Regions from separate parts of the Promicromonospora kroppenstedtii genome, predicted to be linked through region 2. Evidence: riboswitches for the same ligand, from Rfam matches in the RefSeq annotation. Region 2 holds a riboswitch; the other holds the start of a gene.

Region 1 (14,732 bases), on a different contig from region 2:
GCTTTCTTTCGGCTGTTCGGTGCGTTGTCCGCCCGGCTCGGGTGTGGCACAGCCGCTTGGCACACTATTTATACCAGGGAGTGGAAGAGGGACCACCGATTGACGGGCGAACAGCAGAGCCGTTCCGGGTCCGTGGACCCGGAACGGCCCGCAGGTCTCAGCGCCGGCTCAGCGCCGCCAGCGCTCCGGGCACGCTGCTCAGACCCCGCTCGACGCGAAGGCCCGCAGCGTCGCCGCGGTCGCGATGGCCGCCTCCACGGCCTCCGCACCCTTGTCCTCCTTGGACCCCTCCAGGCCCGCCCGGTCCAGCGCCTGCTGCTCGTCGTCGCACGTCAGCACCCCGAACCCGACCGGGACCCCGGTCCGCACGCTCACGTCTGTCAGGCCCGACGTCGCCGCCGAGCACACGTAGTCGAAGTGCGGCGTGCCCCCGCGGATCACCACGCCGAGCGCGACGACGGCGTCGGCGGCCGGCCCTCCCCCGATCCCGGCGGCACGCGCCGCGGCCACGGGCAGCTCGAACGAACCCGGCACCCGCACCTCAGTCCACGTGGCGCCCGACGCGACGAGCGCCCGGCGGGCGCCGGCCAGCAGGCCGTCCATCACCTGCTGGTGCCAGCTCGCCGCGATCAGCACCACCCGCAGGCCCGTGCCGTCGACGATCACGTTGGGTGCTCCAGCCCCGCTCATGCGCATGCTCCTTCGTTCTGGTTCAGCTCGTTCTGGTTCTGTGCTCGGTTCAGCTCGTCCTGGTTCAGCTCGGTGACGGCGACCGCGCCGAGGCGGTGCCCCATCACGAGCCGCTTGGTCTCCAGGTACCGGTGGTTGTGCACGCCGTGCCCCACCACCAGCCCACGCCGCCCGACGACGTCCGTGCCCGCCGCGCGCAGGCCCGTCACCTTGTCCGGGTTGTTGGTCAGCAGAGTCACACCGGCCACACCGAGGTCGGCCAGGATCGCCGACGCCGCGCCGTACTCCCGCGCGTCCACCGGCAGCCCGAGCTCGACGTTGGCCTCGACGGTGTCCCGCCCGGCGTCCTGCAGCGTGTACGCCTGGATCTTGGCGGCCAGGCCGATCCCCCGGCCCTCGTGCCCCCGCAGGTACACGACGGCGCCGCCCTCGGCCGCCACGGCGCGCAGCGACGCCTCGAGCTGCGGGCCGCAGTCACAGCGCAGGGAGCCCAGGCCGTCGCCCGTCAGGCACTCCGAGTGCACCCGCACCAGGGAGCCGCCCTCGCGCCCCACGGGCGTCAGGGCCAGGTGTTCCGCGCCCGAGACGAGGTCCCGGTACGCGACCACCCGGAAGTCGCCGTGCCGCGTGGGCAGCGCGGCCTGCGCGACGCGCTCGACGCGGGACGCGGGGCCGGCGGCGGAGGTCGTGTCGTCCTTCGGTCCTGAACCGGCAGGCGCCGGGTCGTGCGCCCGCCGCCATGCCACCAGGTCGGCGACGGTCAGCAGCACCAGCCCGTGCAGAGCAGCCAGGTCGTGCGCCTCGGCCAGGCGCATCACGTCGCCGTCGTCGCGCACCAGCTCGGCGATCGCGCCGACCTCGCCCAGCGCTGCCGCGCCCGCAGCGCCCGCAGCGGCGACCCGCTCCCCCGCCAGCCGCACCAGGTCCACGGCGGCCTCCGTGTGCCCGGGGCGCTCCAGCACCCCGCCCGGGCGCGCCCGCAGCGGCAGGACGTGCCCGGGCCGGATCAGGTCACCCGCGACGGACGTCGGGTCGCCGAGCACCCGCAGGGTCAGCGCCCGGTCGGCCGCCGAGATCCCGGTCGACACCCCCACGGCGTCCACCGACACCGTGTAGGCCGTGCGCAGCGGGTCCTCGGTGCGCTCCACCATGAGCGGCAGCTCCAGGGCGTCCGCCCGGTGCGCCGGCATCGGCGCGCACAGGTACCCGGACGAGTGCCGCACCGTCCAGGCGACCCACTGCTGCGTCGCGACGCCGGCGGCCAGCACGACGTCGACCTCGTTCTCCCGGCCGGCGTCGTCCGCCACGAGCACGGGACGGCCCGTGGCGAGCTCGGCGAGGGCACGCGCCATCAGCTCTTCCGTCCGGTGCGACTCTTCCGTCCGGTGCTGGTCGTCCGCTCCCGGGCGCTCGGCTCCCGCGTCGACCGGCGCGGTCACCCCCGTCCCGGTCATCGCGCGACTCCCGCCGCCATGAGCCGCTCGACGTACTTGGCGAGCACGTCGACCTCGACGTTCACCGCGTCGCCCGGGGCCAGACCGCCCAGCGTCGTGGCGGCCAGCGTCGTCGGGATCAGCGAGACGCCGAAGCCGTCGTCGGACACCCACGTGACGGTGAGCGAGACCCCGGACAGCGCCACGGAGCCCTTCTCCGCGACGTACCGGGTCACGGCGGCGGGAGCGGCGAACTCGAGGTCGTCCCAGCGCGGACCGGGCGTGCGGCCCACGAGCGTGGCCACGCCGTCGACGTGCCCCTGCACCACGTGCCCGCCCAGCCGGCCGTTCGCCGGCAGGGCCCGCTCCAGGTTGACGCGCGCACCCGGGACCAGCCCGCCGAGCGACGTGCGGCGCAGCGTCTCCGGCATCACCTCGGCCACGAACGCGCCGTCCGCCACCGAGGTGACGGTCAGGCAGACGCCGTCGACGGCGATCGAGTCGCCGGGGCGGGCGTCCGACGTGGCGAGCGGGCCCGCGACGGTCAGGACGGCGTCGGGAGCGTCTTCTCCCGCGGCGCCGTCGGGCCGGTCGAGCGCGACCACTGAGCCGAGCTCCTCGACGATTCCCGTGAACATCAGATCTCCTCCTCGGTGTGCCGGCGGGGCCGGCCGTGCTGGGCGGTGTGGACAGAGCCGTTCTCGTACTCGATCTCGCCGCCGGCAGAGCCGGCAGGGGCGGCGGGGCCGGCTGCGGGCGCGATCCGCCGCGCCACCAGAAGCAGGTCGTCGCCGAGCCGGGTCACGTCCTCGGTGGCGAACCGCGCGGCATCGCCGATCGTGGTCACGCCGAGGTCGCCGACCGCGGTGGCGCCCGCGCCGAGCAGCACCGGCGCAACGTACGCGTGCAGCTCGTCGACGGCGTCCGCGGCCAGCAGGGCGGTCGCCAGGGTGGGGCCACCCTCCACGAGCAGGTGCCGCACCTCGCGGTCGCCGAGCGCGCGCAGAGCGGCGTCGAGGTCGTCCCCGGGTAGCTGGAGCAGCTCGCCGCCGGGCCCGCGCAGGCGGGCGCCGTCGGGCAGCGGGCGGCGGCCGAGCACCACCCGCAGGGGCTGGTGGTCGAAGAGGCCGCCGTCGGTGCGGCGGGCGGTCAGGGACGGGTCGTCGGTCAGAGCGGTCCCGGAGCCGACGGCGATCGCGTCGACCTGCGCACGGACCGTGTGGGCGTGCGCGCGGGCCCGGGCGCCGGTGATCCAGCGGCTCGTGCCGTCCACGGCCGCGACCCGGCCGTCGAGGCTGGTGGCGAGCTTCAGCGTCACGTAGGGACGCCCGGCGCGCACGGCGTGCAGCCAGGCGCGCAGCAGCTCCTCGCCCTCGTCGGCGAGCAGGCCCACCGTCACCGGGATCCCGGCCGCCCGCAGCCGGTCGGCGCCGCCCGTCGCGACGGGGTTCGGGTCGCCGACCGCGACGTGCACGGCGGCCACGCCGGCGTCGATCAGGGCATCGGCGCAGGGGCCGGTGCGGCCGTGGTGCGCACAGGGTTCCAGGGTCACCACCGCCGTCGTGCCACGCGGGTCGACGCCGCGGGACCGCGCGTCCGCCAGGGCCGCCGCCTCGGCGTGCGGGGTGCCGGCGCCGCGGTGGTAACCCTCGGCGACCGTGCGGCCGCCCGGGTCCAGGAGGACGCAGCCGACGCGCGGGTTGGGGCCGTGGGCCGGGCCCAGCGCGGCGAGCGCGAGGGCGCGGCGCATCACGGTCTCGAGACCGTGCGGCGCTGTGGCCGTGTGATCAGTGCTCGCCTGATCAGTGCTCGCCTGATCCGTGGCCGTGTGATCCGTGGCTGCCTGGTTCATGCCGTCCTCCCCGAGCGTCGGTGCTCCGGGGTGGACGACGGGTACGCGGACCGGGGGCCGCAAGGCCCGGCCCGCGCGCACGACGTCACGGCGACGCACGCCCCAGGGGACGGCGGCGCCGCACGTGCTTCCTCCCATCCGGACTTTCACCGTCGGTCCTGGAGTTCCACCAGGTCAACCGGCCTGTCCTTGCGGACGGACGCGGGTCGCGGACTATCACCGCCGGCTCGGAATTACACCGACCCCGGAGCACGTGTGTGCGTACTGCTGCTCGTCAGCATGCCACAGGTCGCCGACGGCGGAGCCATGGCTTGCGTCACATGCGGGCTGGACCGGCCGGACTATCCGTGCCCCCGCAGCCGACGGCGGTGGATCACCCACTCGGCCACCGCGATGTTGACCACCCAGCCGGCGGTCAGCCCGATCGAGTTGGTCACCGGGTCGAGGCTGCCGGTGACCAGCACGAGCGGCCCGAGCAGCAGCCCTTGCGTCCCGGCGCCCATCGCCAGCGCGTACGCACGCGTCATCCACGCGGAGTGCGTCGCGAGGTCGCGGCGCAGCGCCGCCCGCACCCCCAGCACGATCGCGAGCAGCATGGTGGTGCCCACCAGGTAGCGCATGCCGTTGACCACCGCCGTGTCCTTGACCGGCAGGTCGTAGAACGCCGTCATCCAGAGTCCGGTCAGGGCGACGCCGACCCCCGCCGGGGCGAGCACCCGGCCGGCCCACCGGTGCCAGCGACGTCGGCGCAGGCTCGGCACGAACTGGAAGGCGCCCAGCAGGCTGTAGACCGTCACGCACACGACGTGCAGCACGACGGGCAGGGGCTGGCTGACGAACCGCGCGTTCTCCTCGGTGAGCACGGGGTCGGAGGCGAGCTCGGCGAGCCGCGCGGAGCCGCCCAGGGCGGGGATCAGCGCCAGGAGCAGCAGGCCGGTGGGGACGAGCCAGGTGTGGCGGGCGCGCCGACGGGCCTGGACGGGCGCGGTCTCGGGTAGCGCTGCCGCCGTAGGGCCGGGTGCTGCGTCGGGTGTGGTCATGTACCGAGGGTCCCGGTCCAACGGGGTCCGGGTCATCGGCCCCTGGTCCGGTCTTCCGACCAGCCGAAAGTACGAGTCAGGTCCGACGAGGCCGGCGGGCGGACAGGGTCAAGACTGCCCCGGCCGCACCCGCCCGGTGTCGTAGGCCCAGAGCGCCACCTCGACGCGGTTGCGGGCACCCACCTTCGTCATCAGGTTGGCGACGTGCGACTTCACCGTGCTGAGCGTGACGAACAGCTCGCGCGCGATCTCGGTGTTGGTCCGGCCGCGGGCCACGGCCAGGAGCACCTCCTCCTCGCGGGCCGTCAGCGGGTCGAGCGGCTGCGGGACACCGCCGTCGGAAGCAGCCTTGCCCACGCCGGACCAGCGGGACCCGCCTGACCCACCCGCCCCGCCCGCGGGGGCCGAGTCGGCGAAGGCCCGCAGCAACCGCGTCGTCACGCTCGGCGCGATGAGCGCGTCCCCGGCCGCCGCGGCCCGCACGGCCTGGGCCAGGAGCGCCGCACCGGCGTCCTTGAGCAGGAACCCGCGCGCGCCGGCCCGCAGGGCCGCGTAGACGTACTCGTCCAGGTCGAAGGTCGTGATGACGACGACGGCGAGCGGGTCGGCCACCCCGCGCCCGGCCAGCAGCGCCGTGGCCTCGATCCCGTCCAGGCCGGGCATCCGGATGTCGAGCAGGCTGACGTCGGGCCGCAGCCGGCGCGCGAGCTCGACAGCCGTCCGCCCGTCCGCTGCCTGGGCGACCACCTCGATGCCGGGCTGCGCGTCGAGGATCATCGCCAGGCCGGTGCGCACGATCTCCTGGTCGTCCGCGACGAGCACGGTGATGGGCGCGGCGTCAGCGGGCTCGAGGTCAGCGGACGCGCCGTACACGCTCACGCGGGCCTACCTGGCCGGTACTGCCTGGCTCTCGGGGCACCGGCCCCCGCCGGGCCCGAGAGCGGCAGCACCGCCTCGACGGCCCACCCGCCCGCGACGTCGGGACCAGCGGCCAGCGTGCCGCCGAGCAGCACGGCACGCTCGCGCATCCCGGCCAGCCCATAACCTGTGGACCCGTACCCGACCGGCTCGTACCCGTCGCGCGGTGGCCGCGCCGGGGTTGCGCCGTCGTCGGACACGTGGAGCCGGACGTCCTGGTCCCGGACGGTGACCAGGACGGCGATCCCCGTAGCCCCGCGGGCATGCCGGCGAGCGTTGGTGACCGACTCCAGGGCGATGCGGTGCACGGCGGAGCCGACCGCCGCCGACACCCGGGCGGGGTCGCCCTCGATGACCACGCGGACGGGCGGCGGCCCGGCGTCTGCGAGGCGCTCGACGTCGGCAAGCGTGGGGCCGGGGGTGCGGTCGGCAGGCGCTCTGGTCGTGGCGTCGCCCGCGGCGCCGGCTGCCGGCGCCTCGTCCGAGCGCAGCGCCCGGACCAGGGTGCGCATCTCGGCCAGGGCGCGGGTGGCCTCGCCCTCGATGACCCGCAGGGCCTCCGCCGCGGCCGCGGGATCGGTGCGGGACACCGCGAGCCCGGCCTGCGCCCGGACGGCCACGGCCGAGACGTGGTGCCCGACGACGTCGTGCAGGTCCCGGGCCAGGCGCTCGCGCTCCAGCAGGACGACCTGCTCGCGCTCGCGGCGCCGGGCACCGGCGCGGTAGCGGAACGCCAGCCCGAGCGCGAAGGCGGCGGAGAGGATCACCAGCCCTGCGGCGACGTCGGACCAGCCCTGGTAGCCGAGGGCCGTGTTGACGCCTAGCTTGGCCAGGATCAGCGCGCCGCCGAGCACCATGGCACGCCCGCTCCCCCACCGGAAGAGCGCGTACGCCAGCACCAGCTGGAAGACGCCGGCCGCGAGGTCCAGCTCCCGGCCCAGGAGCACGGCCGGGATCCCGGAGGCGACGAACGCGATCGCGACCATCAGCAGCGGGTGGGCACGACGCCAGAGCAGGGTCGGCGCGAGCACCACGACCGTGGCGACCTGCAGCCAGCGCCCGGGGAGGTCGGGGCGCGCGATCCCCTCGATCACCGCGGCGCCGACGAACACGCCGACCACGGCCCAGTCCCACCACGCCCGTGCGGGCGGGTCGGCGGGCCGCGGCTCGTCCCAGACCGATCGGATGGCGGACACGGCCTCATGCTACGAGCGCGGGCGCCCCCACGGGATCGGCCAGAAGTACGAACTGGACTCCCCGCCGGGGCCGGTTGGTGAGGTCTCCGCTGACCGGTCTGGGGTGCATAACACGCGCTTGGCACACTATTTCTCCAGCCCGACACTCGGCGGGTGCGGCCCGACGGCGTTGGGAACCCTGGTCAGAACGCCGGTCGGACGCCGGTCAGTGCGTGTGCTTGTCCGCCAGCTCACGCAGCGTGGCGATCTCCGCCGGGATGTCCTCGGCCCCGTACACGGCGGAACCGGCCACGAAGACGTTCGCGCCGGCGTCGGCCGCCCGCTCGATCGTGTCCCGCGACACTCCCCCGTCGACCTGGATCCAGACGTCGAGCCCGGACTCGCTCACGGCCTGCCGCGCGCGGCGGATCTTGGGCAGCGTGCCCTCAATGAACGACTGCCCGCCGAACCCGGGCTCGACCGTCATCACGAGGATCATGTCGACCTCGGCCAGCAGGTCGAGGAACGGCTCCACGGGGGTCGCCGGACGCAGCGCGACACCCGCCCGCGCACCGAGCCGGTGGAGCTCCCGGGCCAGGCGGACGGGCGCCTGCGCGGCCTCCGCGTGGAACGTGACCGACGCCGCCCCGGCCTCCGCGAACGCGGGCGCCCAGCGGTCGGGGTCCTCGATCATGAGGTGGGCGTCGAGCGGGATCGGCGACACCTTGGCGAGCCGCTCGAAGATCGGCAGCCCCAGCGTCAGGTTCGGCACGAAGTGGTTGTCCATGACGTCGACGTGCGCGTAGTCGGCGGAGGCGATCTTGCCGAGGTCCCGCTCGAGGTTCGCGAAGTCGGCGGACAGGATGCTGGGGGCGATGAGTGCTGCCATGATGCCAGCCTAGAGGCCACCGGACAGGAGCGACGATGATCCCCGATGTGAACTACTGGGCCGTGATCGTGGCGACGCTCTCCACGCTCGTCGTGGGTTCGGTCTGGTACACGCCCCGGGTGTTCGGCACCCGCTGGATGCGCCTGGCGAAGGTAGACCGAAAGGCGGCCGAGGCGAGAGGCGTCTGGCCGATCGTCGTCACGGTGATCGTCAGCTTCCTGACAGCGTGGGTACTGGCCGGCGCCGTCTTCATCGCCTGGCGGTTCTACGAGGGCAGCTTCTTCAGCGCGGCGGTCGTGACCGGCGTGCTGCTCTGGATCGGCTTCACGGCAGCCCGGATGATCACGCACGACGCCTTCGAGGGCCGCCCGCCCGCGCTCACCACTCTGAACCTCGCGCACGAGCTGGTGACGATCCTGGTCATGTCCGTGATCATCGGGGTGTGGCCGCCGGCGGGCGTGTAGGTCCGATCAACCGGCCGACGCGCGCGGCGCCGCCGCGGGCCCGGACAAGAGACAGTCCTGCGAGCTGCGTTGCGGAGAGTGGACATTGTCGACTCCCCGCAACGCAGCTCGTGCGCGAAGCATCCCTCCGGGACGCAGATCGAGCAGCGGCCCTACGCCGTACGGCGCAGCAGCGTCAGGTGCATCGCGTCCGTCCCGTGCACGTGCGGCCAGAGCTGCACGTCGTCGCGCTCCCCCAGCGGGATCTCGTCCTCCTCGCGCGCCGCCGGCCGCACCACCGCACGCACCGCGGCCGGCGCGTCCAGCCGCTCGACGTCGTCGCGCTTCTTGAGCACGTCGGCGACCACGAGCTGCGTCTCGGCCAGGTGCGGCGAGCACGTCACGTAGGCCACCACTCCCCCGGGCCGGACGGCGTCCAGCGCCGACGCGAGCAGCTCGCGCTGCAGGCCGGTCAGGGCCGCGAGGTCGGACGGCGTCCGCCGCCACCGGCTCTCGGGCCGACGACGCAGCGCGCCGAGCCCCGTGCACGGCGCGTCGACCAGCACCCGGTCGTACGCCCCGGGCTCCTCGGCGCCGACCTCACGCCCGTCGCCGATCCGCACCTCCTCGACCACACCCTCGGGCAGCGCGGCCAGCGCCCTGGCGACCAGGCGGGCGCGGTGGGGCGCCACCTCGTTGGCGACCAGCTTCCCGCCCCGCTGCGCGGCCAGCGCCGCGAGCAGGGCGGCCTTGCCACCCGGGCCCGCGCACAGGTCCAGCCACCGGCTGTCGGCACCGTCCACGGGCACCCCGGCCAGCGCGAGGGTGACCAGCTGCGACCCCTCGTCCTGGACGCCCGCGAGGCCGTCGCGAATCGCGGGGATGCCCGACGGGTCCGAACCCTCCAGCCGCAGCGCGGTGGGCGCCCAGCGACCCGCGACCAGGTCGGCGTCGCCCCAGGCGTCCTCGTCGGAGGCGTCGGTCAGGCCGGGCCGCGCCACCAGGGTGACCCGCGGGGCGGCGTTGTCCGCGGCGAGCAGGTCACCGATCTCGTCGGTGGCGCGACCGTTGCCCGCCAGCGCCTCGCGCAGCGCGCGGGCGATCCACAGCGGGTGCGACTGCGTGCTCGCGAGGCCGCTCAGGGCGTCCGGCGCCTCCTTCTCGAGCACGGACAGCCACTCGTCCAGGGTCCGCTCCGAGACCCGGCGCAGCACCGCGTTCACCATCTGCGCGGGACCCGCGCCGACCCGGTTGCGCGCGAGGCCGACCGTCTCGGAGACCGCCGCGTGCACGGGCACGCGCATGCCGAGGAGCTGGTGCGCGCCCAGGCGCAGGACGTCGAGCAGCGCCCCGTCCAGGCCCGACAGCGGCCGGTCCACGCACGTGGCCAGGATCGCGTCGTACCGGCCGCGCAGGCGCAGCGTGCCGTAGGTCAGCTCGGTGGCGAACCCGGCGTCCCGGCCGCGGATGCGCCGCTCGCGCAGCAGCGGGGGCAGCACCAGGTTGGCGTACGCGTCGGACTCGTCGACCTCGCGCAGCACGTCGAACGCGGCCGTCCGGGCCTGGTCCGTCCGCTTGCGGCGCTCGGACGGCGCCTGCGACGTCGTCGACCGGGCGCCCCTGGAACGGGCCGCCGAGCGCTGCCGTCCCGCGGAGCTACGGCGCTCGTCGCCGTACCCGCGGCCGCCGCGGCCTTCGTGACCCCCACGGCCCTGACCCCCACGACCGTCCGGGTCGCCGGCGTAGCCGCTCATGCGGAGGCCCCCGTCGTCGTGGACGTCGTGGCAGCAGCCGCCCCGCCCAGCACGAGCCCCGCCTCGACCAGCGCGCGGCCGCCGCCGCGGGCCCAGTCGGGCGCGGGCATCGCCTTCTTGCCGACGGGCCGCACCTCTCCGAGCGCGACGGCGTGCGTGGCCGTGCCGACCAGCACCTCGTGCTTGAGGGCGCGCACCTCACCGGCGGTCAGGTCGGTCACCTCGGGACGTGGCGAGACGGGCCCGAGGCCCAGCCGGGAGCCGTCCGGCAGCAGCGTCCACGCGCCCGGAGCGGGCGTGCAGCCACGCACCAGCCGGTCGACCGCGAGCGCCGGGTCGGTCCAGAGCACGCGGGCGTCGTCGGTGGTGAGCTTGGGGGCCACGGAGACGCCGTCGGCGGGCTGGGGCTGGGGCTGGAGGGTGCCGTCCTCGAGGGCGTCGAGGGTGGACACGAGGAGCTGGGCGCCCGAGCCGGCGAGGCGGGCCAGCAGGTCGCCGGACGTGTCGGTGGGCCGGATGGTCTCGGTGGTGGTGCCGAGCACGGGGCCGGTGTCCATGCCCTCGTCGAGCAGGAACGTGGTGGCGCCGGTGACCTCGTCGCCGGCGATGACGGCGCGCTGTACGGGAGCGGCGCCGCGCCAGGCGGGGAGCACGGAGAAGTGCAGGTTGACCCAGCCGAGGCGGGGTACGGCCAGGACGGCGGGCCGCAGGATGTGGCCGTAGGCGACCACGGGGGCGGCGTCGATCTCCAGCTCCTGGAGCATGGCCACGAACTCGTCGCCGCGCGGGACGTCGGTGATGACGCGCAGGCCGGCCTCCTCGGCCCTCGCCCGCACGGGGCTGGGCGTGAGCTTGCGGCCGCGGCCCGACGGCGCGTCGGCGCGGGTCAGGACGGCGACCACCTCGTGGCGCGAGCCGAGCAGGGCCTCCAGGGAGGCGACGGCGGGTTCAGGGGTTCCGGCGAAGAGAAGACGCACCAGGTCAGTCTAGGTGTGCCGCCTCGCTCACCGCGGCTCGGCGCCGGGCGACGAGCACCACACCCCCGGCTGTGGTCAGGGCCGCGAGCGCCACGACGGCGGCCGTCCCTGCCGTCAGGGCGTCCGGTCCCGTCAGGGGCTGCCCGCGCAGCGCCTGCCAGGCCAGCAGCAGGACGACGGCGAGGCCGGCGACGCCGGCGACCTGTACCAGGCGGGTGCGGTCGCGGACGGTGAGCCAGGTGGCGGGCAGGGCGGCGAGCAACCAGGCGACCAGGGGCAGGGCCTGCATGGCGTGGATGCCGACGAAGTGGGCGACGCGCAGGTCGCCGCCCACGGTGGACCAGCCGAGCACGGGCAGGCCGGGCCCGCCGTCGACCGGGCCGACGGTGTGCGCGCCGACCAGCACGCGGTCCCCGCCCGCTCGGACGGCGTCGAGCTGGGCGGGGGTGGGGTCGGTCATGAGGAAGGCGACGGCCATCCCGGTCACGGCGACCACCAGGCCGGCGCGCAGGCCCCAGGCGAGGACGGGGTCCTCGAGCCGCTGGGCGAGCAGCACGACGGCCAGCACCACGTTGGTGGCCCACAGCGTGGCGACGGCGCCCGCCATGGCGAAGTAGATGGTCTGGTCCAGCGGGGTGCTCATGTTGAAGTGGCTGCGCAGTCCGCGCGCCGCCTGCACCATGATCAGCACCTGCTCGATCAGCAGCGCGGCGGCGACGATCCAGGAGATGGCGGCGACGAGGCGTCGTCGGCCGCGGACGAAGGTGAGGAACCAGACCAGCGTGAGGCTGTAGACCGAGATCGAGACGGCGAACTTCGCGGGCTTGAGCCAGGTGGGCTCGCCGAGCACCTGGCGCGGGTCGGTCACCAGCCCGACCAGGCACACCAGGAGCACCGCGACGGTCATCAGCCCGGTCAGAGCCAGCGGCGGGTTGGTGCGGACGGTCCGCACGAGCAGCGAGGTCATCTCCGGAGCGTGACACCGTCCGGGGCGGGGCCGGGAGATGATTCGCCGGTCGCCGAAGCCCTGCTGCGGTGCCGACCGAGGAGCTCTGCCGTGCCGGACAGGACCGGCCGGCTACCGCGCGACCGGCAGCCCCAGGGCGCGCAGGTCCTGGCGCAGGGTCTCGGTGTCGGTGAACACGACACCGTGGAACCCGACGCCGCGGGCGGCGTCGACGTTCACCGTCTTGTCGTCCACGAAGACGGCGCGGGACGGGTCGACGCCGAACCGCTCGACCACGAGCTCGAAGATGCGCCGGTCGGGCTTGGCCATGCCCTCGCGGCCCGAGACGATGACGTCCTCCATGAGCCCGATCGCCGGCGCAGCGGGCTCGGCGCTGTGGAAGGTCTCGGCCTGCCAGTTCGTCAGCCCGTACAGGCGCAGGCCGAGGCCCTTGAGCTCGGCCACGAGCTCGGCCGAGCCCTCGATCGGCCCCGTCAGCGACAGCTCGTAGTGCTCCACGTACCGGCGCAGGTCCTCGACGTGGTCGGGGTGGGTGCGCCCCACGCGTTCCAGCAGCACCGCGTACGGTGTGCCGGCGTCGGCTGCGTGGTTGATCGAGCCGAAGTCCACCGCCTCGAAGAACGCCTCGATCTCGGCCCGGGGCCGGCCCGTGTAGGGCCCGAAGGGGTCCCAGCCGATCAGAACGTTGCCGAAGTCGTACACGACCGTGTCGATCACGGGGGCATCGGTCACGGGGACGTGGGCGTCGGTGAGGGGCGCGGGGTCGGCTGCGGTCACAGCATCTCCTTCGGGTCGAGCTGAACACGGACGGTCCCGCCCTCGCGGCGGGCGGAGCGGACGGCGAGGCTGGCCTTGAGCCTACGGGCGAGCTCGTCACCCTGGGCGAGCGGTACCCGCAGCACGGTGCGTACGGGCAGGTCGAGCGCCTGGAACCCGGCTGCGCTCCCACCCGCGCTCCCACCAGCGCCCCTGCCCTGCTCCCGGCGGCCCGACGGCGCCGCGCCGCCCCGGCCGCCCGGTCCTCGCCCACCAGCACCCCGACCCGGCGTGTCGGGATCGAGCTCGACCGGTCCGAGCACGCCCGACCCCGTGCCCAGGTCCTCACGCAGGCCCACACGTCCGACGACGGCGTCCACCGCCGGCCGGTCCCCCGTCACGGCGGCGACCCGGACCGCGGGCGGCAGGTGCAGCCCGGCGCGCTCGTCGAGCTCCCGCTCCGCGAAGCCCGCCGGGTCGAAGCGCACCAGCGCCTGGGTGGGCCCGGGAGCGCCGTCACCCACGAGCAGCACCTGACCCTGGGGCCCGGGCCGGACCAGCGACGCCGCTGCGAGCCAGCGGTGCAGCGCCTCCGTGCCGGCCGCGAGCCCGGTGCCGCCGGTCATCACGGCGGCGTCGAGCAGCAGGGCGATGGCGTAGCCGTGCGCAGCGACGGGCTCCGCCCCGGGGGTCGCGACGATGAGGGCGGGCGTGTCCGGGACGGCGTCGATCACCCCGCCCGGGGCGGACGCCGCCGACAACCGCACCGGTACCCCCGTGAACGCCCGGCCGAGCTCCTCCGCGGTACGCGCCGAGCCGACGCGCACCGAGCGCAGGCCGGTCCACCCGCACTCGTCGCAGCGCCAGCCGCCGGCCAGCCGGCCGCACCAGGTGCACTGCGGGGCGCCGTCGGCGTGCGGGAGCCCCAGGGGGCCGTGGCAGTGCGCGCAGCGGGCCGCGACGCGGCAGCGCGAGCACGCGACGACCGGCAGGTAGCCCGAGCGCGGCACCTGCACCAGCACCGGGCCGCGTTCCAGGGCCTCACGAGCCGCCCGCCACGCCACGGACGGGAGCCGGGCAGTGGCGGCGGCGCCGTCGCGCGCCAGCTCCACGGACGTCAGCGCCCGCACCCGGGGCGCGCGGGCCCGCACCACGTCGCGGGGCGCGGCCAGCTCGCGCGCCCAGCCGGACGCGAGCAGCGCCTGCGCCTGCACGGTGCGCCCCGGCGAGCCCAGCAGGAACGCCGCGTCCTCCCGCTCGGCCCGCAGCGCCAGGACGTCGCGCGCGTGCGGGTACGGTGCGTGCGGCTCGGCCAGCGTCTCCTCGCCGTCACCCCACAGCACCACCAGCCCGAGGTCGGCCACCGGCGCGAACATCGCGGCCCGCGTCCCGACCACCACCCGGGCCGCACCGCGCAGCGCCCGCAGGAACGCCCGGTACCGTGGCGCTGGACCGTCGTCCGCGAGCAGCCGCACGACGTCGTCGGACCCGGTCTCGGCACTCCCTGCGCCTTCCAGGGCTGTGCTTCCCGGCGCAGCGTCCCCCGGCGCAGCGTCCTCCAGCGCAGCGACGACCCGCTCCGCGTCCCGCGCGTCCGGTACGACGACCAGCGCCCCGCGCCCGCCCGCCGTGCACGCCCGCACGGCCTGCGCGACGGCGGCCGCCCAGTGCGGGGTGACCGCGGACGCTTCCGTGGCCTCCCCCGCGCGCTCGGTCCCCACGCCCGGCAGCGCCGACCACACGGCCCGCGGAGCCTCGCCGGCCGCGATCCGCCGCAGGTACGCCTCTCCCCCGCGATACGGGGCCCACGCGGAGGAGTCCGGCACGACCGCGGGGCT
Region 2 (14,732 bases):
CGGTGCTCTCGGTGAACAGCGCGGGGATCGTCATCGGCCCCAGCGCGCCCAGCGGGTAGACCCAGGCGTAGTCGAGCACGGGCCACGAGCCCGTGTTCATGCCGTTGCGAACCCACCACTCGTACAGGTTCACGTCCCCGAGGATCTGCCCCCCGAAGACCCAGGCCTGAAAGATGATCCAGGCGTGGGCCAGCACGAAGCCGACCCACAGGGCCGGCCAGGAGGAGAACACACGGGTGGCGGACCGCAGGAGGTCCACGGCCTTGGGCGTTGTCGACAGGTCTGACGGGCTCGGCACGGGCCACATCCTTGCACTGATCGGCGATCGGATCGGCGATCGGTCGATACGGGTACAAGTTCGGCGATTCGCGAGTTAGAGTTCGGATACCCGAACTTTCTGGAGACCCGATGACTCGCACCGCCGCTGGGCCACGCACCGGTCGCGCCCGCCTCTTCGTCCTGCTGGGACCCGCCTTCGTCGCGGCCATCGCCTACGTGGATCCCGGCAACGTGGCCGCGAACCTCACCGCGGGAGCCCGGTTCGGGTACCTGCTGGTCTGGGTGCTCGTGGCGGCCAACGCGATGGCGGTGCTGGTGCAGTACCTGTCGGCCAAGCTCGGCGTGGTGACCGGCCGGTCCCTGCCCGAGGTGCTGGGGGAGCGCCTGCCCCGCCGCGCCCGGCTCGCCTACTGGGTGCAGGCCGAGGTGGTCGCCGCCGCGACCGACCTCGCCGAGGTGATCGGCGGTGCCATCGCCCTGAACCTGCTGTTCGGCGTGCCGCTGGTGCTGGGCGGCGTCATCACCGGGGTGGTGTCCCTGCTGGTGCTGGGGGTGCAGCAGCGCCGCGGGCAGCGGGCGTTCGAAGGGGTCGTCACGTCGATGCTCGCCGTGCTCACGGTCGGCTTCTGTGCCGGGCTGTTCTTCTCCCCGCCCGACCCGGCCGCCATGCTGGCCGGCCTCGTGCCCCGCCTGGAGGGCGCGGACTCCGTGCTGCTGGCGGCCTCGATGCTCGGCGCCACCGTGATGCCGCACGCGATCTACCTGCACTCCTCGCTCGCTCGCGACCACCTGCACGCGCCGTCGACGTCGGTGCCGCGCATCCTGCGCGCCACGCGGGTGGACGTGGTTCTCGCGCTGATCCTGGCCGGGAGCGTGAACATCGCCATGCTGCTGCTGGCGGCCGCGAACCTCGCCGGGCGGGAGGGCACGGACACCATCGAGGGCGCGCACGCCGCCATCGCCGGCACGCTCGGGCCGGTCGTGGGCGTGCTGTTCGCCGTGGGGCTCCTGGCCTCGGGGCTCGCGTCCACGTCGGTCGGTGCCTACGCGGGGGCCGAGATCATGTCTGGCCTGCTGAAGGTGCGCGTGTCGCTGCTGACCCGGCGCGTGGTGACGCTGCTGCCGGCCATCCTGCTGCTCATGACCGGGATCTCGCCCACCTGGCTGCTGGTGGTGAGCCAGGTGGTGCTCAGCTTCGGTATCCCGTTCGCGATGATCCCGCTGGTGAAGCTCACCCAGGACCGCACGCTGCTGGGCGAGCACCGCAACGCCCTGACCACCCAGGTGCTGGCCTGGGTGGTCGCAGGCGTCATCGTGGCACTGAACGTCACGCTGCTGTGGCTGACGTTCACCGGCTGAGGTAGGCGACGTCCCCGTTCGAGCTGCGCATCTCGACGGTACGCGCGGCATCCGGGTCGGTGGGCCCCTCGATGATCTCGTCGCCGTTCGACGTCTGGATCGTCAGGGCCACCGGCTCCTCGCCGCCGTGCACCGTGATGCGGCCGTTGCTGGTCTCGGCGTAGACGTCGCCGCCCACCGCCGAGATCTCCACGGAGCCGTTGCTGGTGCGGGCCGACGCGTCGCCCGCGACCGCGTCGAGCGTGATCCGCCCGTTGCTGGTGTTGCCGGTGACGGTGCCGTCCACGTCGCCGACGGAGATCTCGCCGTTGGAGGTCGAGACCTTCACGTCGGAGCCGGCATTCGCGACGGTGATGTCGCCGTTGCTCGACCGGGCGGACAAGAAGCCGCCCACGTCGGTGGCCTCGACCCGGCCGTTGCTCGTGCGCACGTCGACCTCACCGGCCACTCCGCTCGCCACGACGTCGCCGTTCTCGGTGCGGACCACCACCTCCGTGTCGGCGGGCAGAGTCACGTCGAGCTCGCCGGAGCACCGGGGCAGGAAGATCGACCAGCCGCAGCGGTGCGTGACCTCGAGCCGGTTCGGCGACTCGTTCGCGGAGTACCGGGGGCTGCGGAGGCCACTGTGCGCGATGGCGTCGACCTCGACGTCGCCCTCGGCGGCAGTGACGGTGACGTCGCCGTCGGTGACCAGCACCACCGTGTCCACGGCGTCGTAGGACCGGTGGGTGGTGGACGTCTCAGACACCATCAGGTCGACCAGGAACAGCGCGCCGAAGCCCACGACGACGACGCCGAGCACCACGCCGAGCGTCGTCAGCACGCGGGCGGTCGCGCCGCGCTGCGGGGGGCCGGGCGCGTACCCGGCGTCCTGGGGGTAGCTCTCGGGAGGTGGCTGGGTCATCAGCGGGATCCGTTCTGGTCGAGCCAGCGCAGCACGGCGAGCACCCGGCGGTGGTCGTCGGCGGCCGGCGGGAGGCCGAGCTTGGTCAGGATGTTGGTGACGTGCTTCTCGACGGCGGCCAGCCCCACGACGAGGCGGTCCGCGATGGCGGCGTTGGAGCGGCCCTCGGCCATCAGCGCCAGGACCTCGCGCTCGCGCCTGGTCAGGACGTCGAGGTCCGAGCCGGGGTGGCGCGCGATGATCTGCGTGACGACCTCGGGATCCACGACGGTGCCGCCCTCCGACACCCGGGCGACGGCGTCGAGGAACTCGTCGACGTCGGCCACGCGGTCCTTGAGCACATATCCCAGGCCGCGCGCGCCCCGCGCGAACAGCTCGCTCGCGTAGCTCTGCTCCACGTACTGCGAGAGCACCAGGACGGGCAGCCGGGGATGCAGGCTGCGCAGGTGCACCGCGGCCCGCAGGCCCTCGTCGGTGTGCGACGGCGGCATCCGCACGTCGGTGACCAGCAGGTCGGGCAGCTCGGCGTCCGGCGTCGACAGCGCGAGGACCAGGTGGTCGGCCGTGCCGTACCCCGTCACCTCGTGCCCTTCGGCCACCAGCAGGCGGGTCAGGCCGTCCAGGAGGAGGACGGAGTCCTCCGCGATCACGATGCGCACGGGACCTCCACGGTCAGGCGGGTGCCCGCGCCGGGCGGGCTGTCGAGCTCGAAGGTGCCGTCCAGGGCCGCGACCCTGCCGCGCAGGCCCGCGAGCCCGCTGCCGGGGGACAGCTCCGCACCACCGCGGCCGTCGTCGGACACCGCGACGCGCAGGCGCGCCGGGTGGTCGTCGGGCACGAGGCTCGCGTGCACCCGCACCAGGTCGGCCGCGGCGTGCTTGGCCACGTTGGTCAGGGCCTCGGCGACCACGAAGTAGGCGGCGGCCTGGGCCGCCGGGCTGGCCGGCGTGAGGTCGCCGACGACCTCCACGCGGACCGGGACCGGGCTGCGGCCCGCCAGCGCGGACAGCGCGGCGTCGAGCCCGCGGTCGGAGAGCACGGCGGGGTGGATGCCGCGCACCAGGTCGCGCAGCTCGGCCAGGGTCTCCTTGATCTCGCGGTGCGCGAGCTCCAGGGCGGCGACCGCGTGCTCGGGGTCCTTGTCGGCCAGCCTGCGGGCCACGCCGAGCTCGACGCCGAGGGCGACCAGGCGTTGCTGGGCGCCGTCGTGCAGGTCACGCTCGATGCGGCGGCGCTCGGTGTCGGCGGCGGACACCGCGGCGGTGCGCGACTCGGTGAGGACGGCCGCGCGCTCGCGGGCCGTGTGCGCGGCGGCCTCCGCGACGCGGGTCTCCCGCTCGGCGGCGGCGGCGCGGGCGCGGGCGAGCTCGGTCGCGGACGGGCCGAGCAGGGCACCGGCGAGGCGCACCATGAGGTACGACCCGTACTGCGCGAGGGCGGCCGCCGCCCAGACGAGCACGACGGCGCCCGCGAACGCGCCGGCCACCGTCGCGGGCCACGGCAGGCCCGGCCACCCGGCGAGCGCGGTGTCGCGGCCGACGAACGTGAAGATCACCGCCGCGACCGCCGCCGCGGCCAGGGCGGTGACGACGGAGAAGAACAGGCAGGTCGTGAGCATGCCGAGGAAGGCATGGAGCGCGGCCGCCCAGGCGCGGTCGTCACGCACACGTGCCCACAGCCGGGACCACACGCCGCGGCGGTGCGGCGCGGGGGCCGGGCGGGGCGCGGGGACCCGGACGCCGGTCTGGCGGGCGACGCGAGCGCGCTCGGCGGTGCCGAACCGGCGGGCGACGACGAGGCAGAAGGCGAGCATCGGCACCCCGACGCCGAGCGCGGGGACCAGCCCGGCCGAGACCAGGACGAGGATCCAGACGATGAGGCCCGCGGTCAGGTGCCACACCCACCCCACGGCCAGCGCGGCGACGGCGCGCCGGGTGGCCGGGTGGAAGGGCGCCCGGAAGAAGCCCGCGCCCGAGGTCAGTGCGGGCGCGACGTGCTCCGCGAGGGTGCGGGGCGGGGGCACCGGGCCGTCATCGCTGGTCATGGTCATGACCCTAGGCGGCCCGGCGCCCCGGGGACATTGAGTGACCCCACCGGGTGCGGGTGGGGTTGTCCCTACCCCGGTACTGCTCAGGCGAAGGCGCTGGTACCCGTGATCTCGCGGCCGATGATGAGGGCCTGCATGCTCTCGGTGCCCTCGTACGTGTGCAGGGCCTCGATGTCGGCGAAGTGCCGCGCCACGCGGTTCTCCAGCAGGATGCCGTTGCCGCCGAGCAGGTCTCGGGCGATCGCCGCGATCTCCCGGGCGCCGCGCGTGCAGGTGTACTTGGCGAGCGACGCCTGCGGGCCGGTGAGCTGCTCCGCCTCGTCGAGCCGCGTCATCTGCTTCACGAGGAGCTGCATCTGCGTGAGGATCGACAGCATCTTCGTGAGGCGCTCCTGGACCATCTGGCTGGCGGCCAGCGGCCGGCCGAACTGCACCCGCTGCTTGGAGTAGGCCACGGCGGTCTCGTAGCAGGCGATGGCCTGCCCGACGGCGCCCCAGGCGACCCCGAGGCGCGTGGCGAACAGGACGCGGCCGGTGTCCTTGAACGAGCGCGACTTCGGCAGCAGGCTGTCGGCCGGGACGAACACGTCGTCCAGCACGATGTGGGCCTGGTGGATGGCGCGCAGCGAGAGCTTGCCCTCGATCGTCGTGGCCCCGTACCCGGGGGTGTCCTGCGGGACGATGTAGCCGTGCACCTGGCCGTCCTCGCCGCGCGCCCAGACCACGGAGATGTCGCCGATCGAGCCGAAGCCGATCCACTTCTTCTCGCCGTTGATGACGTACCCCTCGACGCCGTCGCGCGTCTCCTTCACGGCGGAGGTCTCCAGGCCCACGGAGTCCGAGCCGTGCGTGGGCTCGGTCAGCGCGAACGCGCCCAGGATCTCGCCACGGGCCATCGGGCCGGCGTACTTCTCGATCTGCTCGTCCGAGCCGAGCATGACGATCGAGCGCAGCGCGAGGCCGCCCTGCACGCCGCAGATCGTGGTCACGGAGCCGTCGCCGCGCGACATCTCCATCGCGGACAGGCCCTCGGCCATCTTCGAGATCTTCGGGAAGCCGGGCACGTCCACGCCGTCGCGCAGGAAGTCCAGCTCGGCCATGCGCTTGACCAGGTCCATCGGTACCTCGTACCGCTCCCAGTAGCCGTCGATGACGGGGAGGACCTCGTCCTGCACGAACCGGCGGACGGCGAGCTGCTGGGCCCGCTCCTCCTCCGTGATGTCGGCGAACACGCCGGCGAAGTCGATGTCGAGCGGCTGCGTGAGGTCGTAGTCGGGCGCCGTCACCCCTGGGGTCTGAGTCATGCTCCCCATGGTGCGCCGGTACCGGATCTCAGGTCAAGCGATACTACGTCTCACTCGGTCGATGCCGCGCCGTGCCGGCAGGAACGCCCGTGCGCCCAGGCCTGAGGCCGGGTCCGGACCCGTTCTCCCGACGCCGCGGCACGCCGCACCTCGAGCTGCAGGTACTGGTCCTGGGCCGCCTCGGCCACGGAGTACGGCGCCGCCGCCCCGTGCAGCACGTGGTCGGCCATGTCGGCCACGATGCGCGCGATCGACAGCTCGTCGTCGGCCAGGCGGGCCGGGCGGAACTCGCTGCGGTGCACCCACTCGCCGTCGAGCGTGTAGCCCCGCAGGAACAGGCCCTCGTGGCTGCCGGCGCCGCCCGCGGCCACCCGCTCCAGCGCCGACCGACGGGGCTGCCCGTCGGCACCGACCGTGCGGGCGACGTCGTCGCGCAGCTCGCCCCGCTCGCCGCGCACGAGCAGGGCGGGGGAGCGCACCCAGGAGCGGTACTGGACGTCGTCGAACTCGTAGGTGCCGAGCCGGTCGCCGAAGTCGAGCCACGCCGTGGCGTGCACCGTGTCGACCAGGTCGAGGTCGTCGGGGTCGGCCGCCCGGCTGGGGCTCGGCAGCACCCGGCGCGCGTCGCGACGGGCCGTGATCTCGGCGTCCTCGAAACCGGCGCCCAGGGCCCGGCGCAGCACGCTGATCCCGTGGTAGTCGTGCGCCACCGCCACGTGCGCGTCGGTCACCCTGCCGAGCCGGCCGGACGCCACGACCATGAGCTGCGCGCTGACCAGCGGCTCCAGGTGGTACTGCTCGGCGACGTGCACGCAGGCGCCGTCGTCCACGAGCCGCTGCAGCGCGGCGAGCTCCTCGACCGTGCCGGCCGCCGGCGTCTCCGTGAGCACGGGGACGCCGGCGGCGGCGAGTTCGCGGATCACAGGCTGGGCCGCACCGGCCGGCAGCGTGACCAGCACGACGTCGGGCAGGCCCGCGGCGAGCAGCTCGGACACCGAGGCGAAGGCTGGGGCAGGGAGCCCCGGCAGGCCCGCCGCGAGCAGACCGCGGGTCGCCAGCGCCTCCCGGTCCGCCGCGTTGCGGGTGGCCACGCCGGCCACCTCGAACCGGTCCGGCAGGGCGTGCAGCACCCGCAGCATGGTGCGGGCGCGGAAGCCCGAGCCGACGATCCCGATCCTGGCCGTGCGCTCCTGTGCGTTCACGAGCGCCGACGCTACGCGACCGGCCGGGCGGTCAGGCGGCCGCGACCGCCACCTGGTCCGGGCCGGCGTTCTCCCGGCGGCTGATGCGCCACCACGCGAAGAAGCCGAACAGCGTGAACGCGCCGTAGACCACGTACATGAGCGCGGTGGCCCAGTACCCGGCGGAGAACAGGAGCGGCACGCCCACCAGGTCGACGGCCACCCAGATCAGCCAGAACTCGACCCAGCCCTTGGCCATGCCGTAGGTGGCGAGCACCGAGCCGGTGAAGATCCAGGCGTCGGCCCAGACCGGCTCGTACGAGCCGAGGGTCCGGAAGAGGGGGGTCAGGAGCAGGGTCCCGGCGAACATCCCGGTCACCAGGCCGATGCGGACCCGCCACGAGGCCCAGCGCGGGTGCACCGCGACCGTGCCGGCGCCGCCCGCGCGCTGGGTCTGCCGCCAGCGGTACCAGCCGTAGATCGACACGGCGATGAACATGATCTGGCGGGCGGCCTGGCCGAGCATGTCGGCACGGCCGGTCTCGCCGAACCAGGAGCCCATGAAGACGGTGAAGAGCAGGATGTTGCCGACGATGCCCACCGGCCAGGCCCACACCTTGCGGCGCAGGCCGCCCAGGGCGGAGGCCAGGCCGAACAGGTTGCCGATGACCTCGCGCCAGTAGATCTGCTGGTCGCCGACCAGGAACGTCGCGTCGTAGGCGGCGCGGAACCAGTCCATTTCTCTTCCCTCTCCAGGTCCGCACACGGGGACTCCGGGGTGAGGGCCGGCGCGCCAGGACGGCGCCGACGACGACGCGGTGCCGGCGCCCCAAGGGGTGGACGGCGCGCGTCGCACGTGCTTCCTCCCATCCGGACTTTCACCGTCGGTCCTGGAGTTCCACCAGGTCAACCGGGCTTCTCCCGAAGGAGTCGCCCGGGTCGCGGACTGTCACCGCCGGCTCGGAATTTCACCGACCCCGGAGCACGTGTGCAACTGCTGCACGATGTCTAGCGGAACACAGGATGCCACGGCGGCATTCCCGCCGGGACCGCCCGTGTCAGACCAGTGCCTCGCGGACCGCGCGCGCCACCTCGTCGGGCCCGGCCGCCCCCTCGACGACCGTCACGACGACGCGGCGGGTGACCGGCGTGCCGTCGTCGGCCGCGGGGCCCGCGGCCGTGCCCAGGACGGCGGCGCGGCGCAGGTCGGCGAACGCCTCCTCCAGCTCGGGCCGCAGCTCCAGCGAGGGTGTGCGGAGCCAGCGCCGCAGGATCGCGTTGTGCACCGCGACCACCGAGGCCGCGAAGGCGATCGACGCCGTGGAGGTGGACCGCTCGGGCGGCAGGGTGTCGCGCAGGTAGTGGGTGAACGCCCGCTCGTAGCGGTGCGTCGTGATGAGCTCCCGGTCGCGCAGCGCCGGCACCTGCTGCAGCAGTGCGTACCGGGCGAGCGACGTCTCACGCTGGCCCACGTGATGGTCGAACACCATGCGCGCCGCGCGGCACACCTCGAGGTACGGGTCGACGTCCGGGTCCCAGCCGCGGCCCAGGTCGTGGCCGGACTCCTCGCTCGCCCGAGCGTCGGGGCGGGTCGCGGCGAGCATGACCACGACCTCCTCGAGCAGCAGCTCGTGGTCGGCGAAGACCACGTCCTCCTTGGAGCGGAACCGGCGGAAGAACGTCGCGCGGCTCACCTTCGCGGCGTCGGCGATCTCCTCGACGGTGGTTCCCTCGTACCCCTGCCGGGTGAACAGGTCCACCGCGGCGTCAACTGCCTGCGCGTGCGTGTGGGTCCGGACGGCGGTCATGCCAGGCAGGCTACCGCGTGCCCCCCGGGCGCCGTGAAGAGTCTTTGAGCGAGGAATGGGGTTCATGATGCGAATTTTCCCGTTTGCCGGAGATCTTCCCTGACTGCAGCCTGCGCAGGTAGCGCACCTCGCGCACGGCCGTCAGCAGGCCGAGGACACCGGGCACCGCGGCCCACGGGTGACCGAGGATCACGCCCACCAGGCACACCAGAAAGATCACCCCGCCGGCGACGACGGTGGCGAGGCTTCCCCAACGGATCCCGGTCACGCAGGTGAGCGTAGTCTGCTGCGCGTGACCGAGACCGCTGACCGTCCTGTCGTCGACGTCTACGTCGACCCCCTGTGCCCCTTTGCCTGGATCACGTCGCGCTGGGCCCTCGAGGTGGCCCGGATCCGCGACGTCGAGCTCACCTTCAAGCTCATGAGCCTCTACCTGCTCAACAAGGACCGCGACATCCCGGACGACTACCGGGCCCGCATCGAGAGCTCGCGCGGCATCGGTCGTGTCGCCGCGGCCGTGCAGACCGACCACGGACCGGAGGCGTTCTCCGCCTTCTACACCGCCGCCGGCACGCGCATCCACAACCAGCAGGACAAGGCGTTCGACGACGTGGCCGTCGCGGCGCTCGCGGAGGCCGGCCTGCCCGCCGAGCTCGCGCGCGTGGCGACGTCCGAGGACTACGACGAGGAGCTCGCGGCCTCCCACGAGGCCGGCATGAAGCCCGTCGGGGACGACGTCGGCACGCCCACCATCCACGTCGACGGCGTGGCCTTCTTCGGTCCCGTGCTCACGCGCATCCCGCGCGGTGAGGAGGCCGGCGCGCTGTTCGACGCCTCCGTGGCCCTGGCGCGGTACCCGTACTTCTACGAGATCAAGCGGTCGCGCACGACCGACCCCCAGTTCGACTGACCGACCGGCACCAGAGGAAACATGACTCTCGACCTCCGCATCTTCGTCGAGCCCCAGCAGGGCGCGACGTACGACGACCAGCTCGCCGTCGCCCAGGCGACCGAACGGCTGGGGTTCAGCGCCTTCTTCCGTTCCGACCACTACCTCGCCATGGGTGACCGGGACGGCCTGCCCGGGCCCACCGACTCCTGGATCACGCTCGCCGGCCTGGCCCGTGAGACCTCGACCGTGCGGCTGGGCACGCTCGTCTCCTCGGCGACGTTCCGGCACCCCGGCGTGCTCGCCATCCAGGTGGCGCAGGTGGACCAGATGTCCGGCGGCCGCGTGGAGCTGGGGCTCGGTACCGGCTGGTTCGCCGCCGAGCACGCCGCCTACGGCATCCCGTTCCCCGACAAGCGGTTCGGCATCCTCGAGGAGCAGCTCGCCGTCGTCACCGGCCTGTGGGGCACGCCCGTCGGCGAGAAGTTCTCGTTCTCGGGCGAGCACTACCAGATCACCGACTCGCCCGCGCTGCCCAAGCCCGCGCAGTCCAAGATCCCCGTGCTGGTCGGAGGAGGCGGCCCGCGCCGCACGCCCGCCCTGGCGGCGCGGTACGGCGACGAGTACAACCAGTCCTTCCCGGAGATCAGCGAGATCGGCCCCCGGATCAAGGTCATCGAGAAGGCGCTCTCGGATGCCGGGCGCGACCCCGGTTCGATCGTCCAGTCGGTGGCGCTCGTCGCCGCGATCGGCAAGGACGAGGCCGAGTTCACGCGGCGTGCTGCGGCGATCGGCCGCGAGCCGGCGGAACTGCGCGAGCACGGCATCGCCGGCACCGTCGCCGAGGCCGTGGACCGGCTCAAGGCCCTCGAGGCCGACGGCGTCCAGCGCGTCTACCTCCAGGTGCTCGACCTGGCCGACCTCGACCACCTCGACCTGGTCGCGCGCGAGGTGCGCCCGCAGCTCGGCTGACGTCTCCCGGCCGCGCCCGGGCCGCCCCGTTACCTGACGGGGCGGCCCGTGCGCTTCCGCAGGCCGTCGCGGTGAATGTTCCTTAGGGTCTTCCCAGCCGCTCCTCGCGACAGACCCCGGGAGAAGTCCATGCAGAGCATGTCTCGTGTTGCCCGTGCTTCTCTGGCCGTGGCGGTGCTGGCCGCCGGGACGCTCGTCGGGCCGGCCGCCGCTTCCGCCGACAGCCTCCGGCGCGGCCCCGACCCCACCGAGGCGAGCATCGAGGCGCCGCTGGGCCCGTTCGCCGTGGAGCAGCTCGTGATCCCGCGCACCGCCGCAGAGGGATACGGCGGCGCCACCGTCTACTACCCGGCCGACACGTCCGAGGGCACGTTCGGGGCGGTCGCCGTCTCGCCCGGCTACACGGGCACCCAGGCGAGCATCGCCTGGCTCGGGCCGCGGATCGCCTCGCAGGGCTTCGTCGTCGTGACGATCGACACGAACTCCCCGGCCGACTCACCCGCGCAGCGCGGCGACCAGCTCCTCGCCGCGCTCGACCAGCTCCGGGACACCGCGGTCGCGGACCGGGTCGACCACACCCGGCAGGCCGTGATGGGCCACTCGATGGGCGGCGGCGGCAGCCTGGAGGCGGCCAAGGACCGCCCGGCCCTGCGCGCCGTCGTGCCCCTCACGCCGTGGAGCGTGGACAAGACGTTCCCGGAGGTGGGCGCGCCGACGCTGGTCGTGGGTGCCGAGAACGACACGGTGGCCCGGGTGCGACTGCACGCCGAGCCGATGTACGAGTCGCTCCCGGCGGACGGCGACAAGGCGTACCTGGAGCTGCGCGGCGCGGCGCACGACGCGCCCAGCCTGCCGGGCACGACCATCGCCCGGTACGGCATCTCCTGGCTCAAGCTTTACGTGGACGACGACGAGCGCTACGCGCGGTTCCTCTGCCCCGCGCCGGAGCCGGACGAGCAGATCAGCGAGTACCGCAGCACCTGTTGACCGGTCCGTACCCGCTGACCGCTAAGATCCGCGCGACACTTTCGTTGCGAGATCAAGGACAACACAATGGGACTCGGCTGGAAGCTGCACGGTGACGGGGCCCGCATCGCCCCCGGTGAGGTGGTCGCCCCGCACGAGCGGCTGAGCTGGCCGCGGACCGTGGGGATCGGTCTGCAGCACATCGTCGCGATGTTCGGTGCCACCTTCCTGGTGCCCATCCTCACCGGCTTCGACCCGGCGACGACGCTCTTCTTCTCGGCGATCGGCACCATCGGGTTCCTGCTCATCACGGGCAACAAGCTCCCGAGCTACCTGGGGTCGAGCTTCGCGTTCATCGCACCGATCCTCGCGGCCACGGCGTCGGCCGGGCAGTCCGCCGCGATCGGCGGCATCCTCGCCACCGGCCTGCTCCTGGCGCTGGTGGGCGTGGTGGTGCACTTCGCGGGGCCACGCTGGATCCAGGCTGCCATGCCGCCCGTCGTCACCGGTGTGATCGTGGCCCTCATCGGGCTCAACCTGGCGCCGGTGGCGTGGGGGTCGTGCGACGCGGACGGCAACTGCACCGGCTTCCAGGCCTCGCCGGTCACGGCCGTGGTCACCCTTGCCTCGATCATCCTGATCCAGGTGCTGTTCCGGGGGATCATCGGCCGCCTGGCGATCCTGCTCGGCGTGGTGATCGGCTACGCGTTCGCGAGCGTGCGCGGCGAGGTGGACTTCTCCCCGGTGACGAAGGCCGACTGGTTCGGCCTGCCGCACTTCACCGCGCCGTCGTTCGACCCGGCCGTGCTCGGCCTGTTCCTCCCGGTGGTCCTGGTGCTCATCGCGGAGAACGTGGGCCACGTGAAGTCGGTGGCCGCGATGACCGGTCGCGACTACGACAAGCTCACCGGCCGCGCCCTGTTCGCCGACGGCCTCGCGACCACCCTCGCCGGTCTCGGCGGCGGCTCCGGCACCACCACGTACGCGGAGAACATCGGCGTCATGGCTGCCTCCCGCGTGTACTCGACGGCCGCCTACTGGGTGGCCGCGTTCGGCGCGCTGGTGCTCAGCATGTCGCCCAAGTTCGGCGCGCTGATCAACACCGTGCCGCAGGGCGTGCTCGGCGGCGTCACCACCATGCTGTACGGGATGATCGGCATCCTCGGCGCCCGGATCTGGGTGCAGGCCAAGGTCGACTTCTCCGACTCGGTGAACCTGACCACGGCGGCCGTGCCGCTGATCATCGGCATCGCGAACTTCACGTGGGCGGCCGGCGACCTCGAGTTCGGCGGCATCGCGCTGGGCACCGCCGCTGCCCTGGTCATCTACCACGTCATGCGCGCGATCGGCCGCTGGCGGGGGACCGCCACGGGCTGACCCTGGACAGTCGGCTGAACGCGTGGTTAGCATCTTGAACATGCGTTCAGTCGACGGCGTCGAGGACCTCACGTCCCGCGCCAAGATCCGGGACACGGCGGTCAGCCGGTTCGCGGTGGAGGGCTTCGGAGCCTCGATCCGCACCATCGCTGCCGACGCCGGCGTGAGCGCCGGCCTCGTGATGCACCACTTCGGGTCCAAGGACAAGCTGCGCGCCGAGTGCGACGCGCAGGTGCTGGCCACGATCGGGCGGCTCAAGCGGGAGAACGTCGCCGACGCCGCAGCGAACCAGAGCTTCTTCTCCAAGTTCGCGGCCGCGGAGGAGAACGCGAGCCTCGTCGGCTACATCCTGCGGTCCATGCAGGACGGCGGCCCGCTGGCCCGGCAGTTCATCGACCACATGGTCACCGACGCCGTCGGCTACACCCGGGAGGGGGTCGCCGCCGGCGTCATCGTGCCCAGCCGGGACGAGGCCGCCCGCGCCCGCTACCTCACGCTCTCCGCCCTCGGTGCCCTGCTGCTCGAGGTGACGCTCGACCCGCCGGAGAACCCCGCCGACCTCGCCGGTATCGTCCGCGGGTACCTGACCAACAGCTACCTGCCGATGATGGAGCTGTTCACCGAGGGGTACCTGACCTCCCGGCGCATGCTTGACGACTACCTGATGTACGTCCCGGACCCGCCGGCACAGGACGGGCTGGCGCCCGCCGCCGGCTGACCGGACCTGCCGGCCGACCCTGGCGCCGCCCTGTCACGTCCCCACCCCGACGTCAGAGAGCGAACGAGCCATGACCGCCACACCCGCGATCGAGATCCACGACCTGCACAAGTCCTTCGGCGCCGTGCAGGCGCTCGACGGCCTGGACCTGACCGTCCGGCCGGGCGAGATCCGCGGCTTCCTGGGCCCCAACGGGGCCGGCAAGTCGACCACCATCCGCGTCCTGCTCGGCCTGTTGCGTGCGGACTCGGGCTCCGCCCGACTGTTCGGCGGCGACGTCTGGCGTGACGCCGTCGAGCTCCACAAGCGCATCACCTACGTGCCCGGGGACGTGAGCCTCTGGCCGAACCTGTCCGGTGGCGAGTGCATCGACTACCTCGCCCGGCTCAGCGGCCGTACCGACCGCGCCCGGCTCAGGGCCCGCAAGGCCGAGCTGCTGGAGCGGTTCGAGCTGGACCCGAGGAAGAAGGCACGCACCTACTCCAAGGGGAACCGGCAGAAGGTCGCCCTGGTCGCGGCGTTCCTCACCGACGCGGAGCTGTACGTGCTCGACGAGCCGACCTCCGGTCTCGACCCCCTCATGGAGGCCGTGTTCACCGAGTACGTGCGTGAGGCCAGGGCCGCCGGCCGGTCGGTGCTGCTCAGCAGCCACATCCTGTCCGAGGTCGAGAAGGTGTGCGACACCGTCACGATCATCCGCAACGGCACCGACGTCGAGTCCGGCACGCTCGACGAGCTGCGCCACCTCACCCGCACCAGCGTGACCGCCGTCGTGAACGGCGACCCGGCGGTCGTCGGCGCCCTGCCCGGTGTGCACGACCTGGCCTCCACGCCGTCCGACGGCGGCACGCGCGTCACGTTCGACGCCGACAACGCGCAGATCGGCGCCGTCCTGTCCACGCTCACCTCGCTCGGGGTGCGCAGCCTC

Evidence for each region. Region 2 has a riboswitch for FMN ahead of pnuC (nicotinamide riboside transporter PnuC). Riboswitches for the same ligand answer to the same signal wherever they lie in the genome.
Region 1: linked by a shared signal. The riboswitch ahead of ribD (bifunctional diaminohydroxyphosphoribosylaminopyrimidine deaminase/5-amino-6-(5-phosphoribosylamino)uracil reductase RibD) and the one ahead of pnuC (nicotinamide riboside transporter PnuC) in region 2 are both predicted to bind FMN.

Annotation. Positions count from the first base shown of each region.
Region 1 is NZ_JBIRYI010000006.1:253,219-267,950, forward strand. Features, by position in the region: gene ribH (6,7-dimethyl-8-ribityllumazine synthase) at 199-690, opposite strand; gene ribA (GTP cyclohydrolase II) at 687-2,144, opposite strand; gene ACH47X_RS11870 (riboflavin synthase) at 2,141-2,761, opposite strand; gene ribD (bifunctional diaminohydroxyphosphoribosylaminopyrimidine deaminase/5-amino-6-(5-phosphoribosylamino)uracil reductase RibD) at 2,761-3,873, opposite strand; FMN riboswitch at 4,096-4,232, opposite strand; gene ACH47X_RS11880 (DUF2306 domain-containing protein) at 4,317-5,015, opposite strand; gene ACH47X_RS11885 (response regulator) at 5,124-5,792, opposite strand; gene ACH47X_RS11890 (sensor histidine kinase) at 5,891-7,129, opposite strand; gene rpe (ribulose-phosphate 3-epimerase) at 7,335-7,997, opposite strand; gene ACH47X_RS11900 (DUF1761 domain-containing protein) at 8,033-8,461, shown strand; gene ACH47X_RS11905 (RsmB/NOP family class I SAM-dependent RNA methyltransferase) at 8,614-10,194, opposite strand; gene fmt (methionyl-tRNA formyltransferase) at 10,191-11,171, opposite strand; gene ACH47X_RS11915 (hypothetical protein) at 11,176-12,138, opposite strand; gene ACH47X_RS11920 (HAD family hydrolase) at 12,250-12,915, opposite strand; gene ACH47X_RS11925 (primosomal protein N') at 12,912-14,732, opposite strand, start outside.
Region 2 is NZ_JBIRYI010000023.1:20,870-35,601, forward strand. Features, by position in the region: gene ACH47X_RS25460 (hypothetical protein) at 1-307, opposite strand, end outside; gene ACH47X_RS25465 (Nramp family divalent metal transporter) at 409-1,638, shown strand; gene ACH47X_RS25470 (DUF4097 family beta strand repeat-containing protein) at 1,628-2,542, opposite strand; gene ACH47X_RS25475 (LuxR C-terminal-related transcriptional regulator) at 2,542-3,201, opposite strand; gene ACH47X_RS25480 (sensor histidine kinase) at 3,189-4,586, opposite strand; gene ACH47X_RS25485 (acyl-CoA dehydrogenase family protein) at 4,673-5,893, opposite strand; gene ACH47X_RS25490 (Gfo/Idh/MocA family protein) at 5,944-7,095, opposite strand; gene pnuC (nicotinamide riboside transporter PnuC) at 7,127-7,813, opposite strand; FMN riboswitch at 7,927-8,064, opposite strand; gene ACH47X_RS25500 (helix-turn-helix domain-containing protein) at 8,133-8,882, opposite strand; gene ACH47X_RS25505 (hypothetical protein) at 8,893-9,150, opposite strand; gene ACH47X_RS25510 (DsbA family protein) at 9,175-9,792, shown strand; gene ACH47X_RS25515 (LLM class F420-dependent oxidoreductase) at 9,814-10,743, shown strand; gene ACH47X_RS25520 (poly(ethylene terephthalate) hydrolase family protein) at 10,873-11,730, shown strand; gene ACH47X_RS25525 (uracil-xanthine permease family protein) at 11,797-13,086, shown strand; gene ACH47X_RS25530 (TetR/AcrR family transcriptional regulator) at 13,127-13,804, shown strand; gene ACH47X_RS25535 (ABC transporter ATP-binding protein) at 13,875-14,732, shown strand, end outside.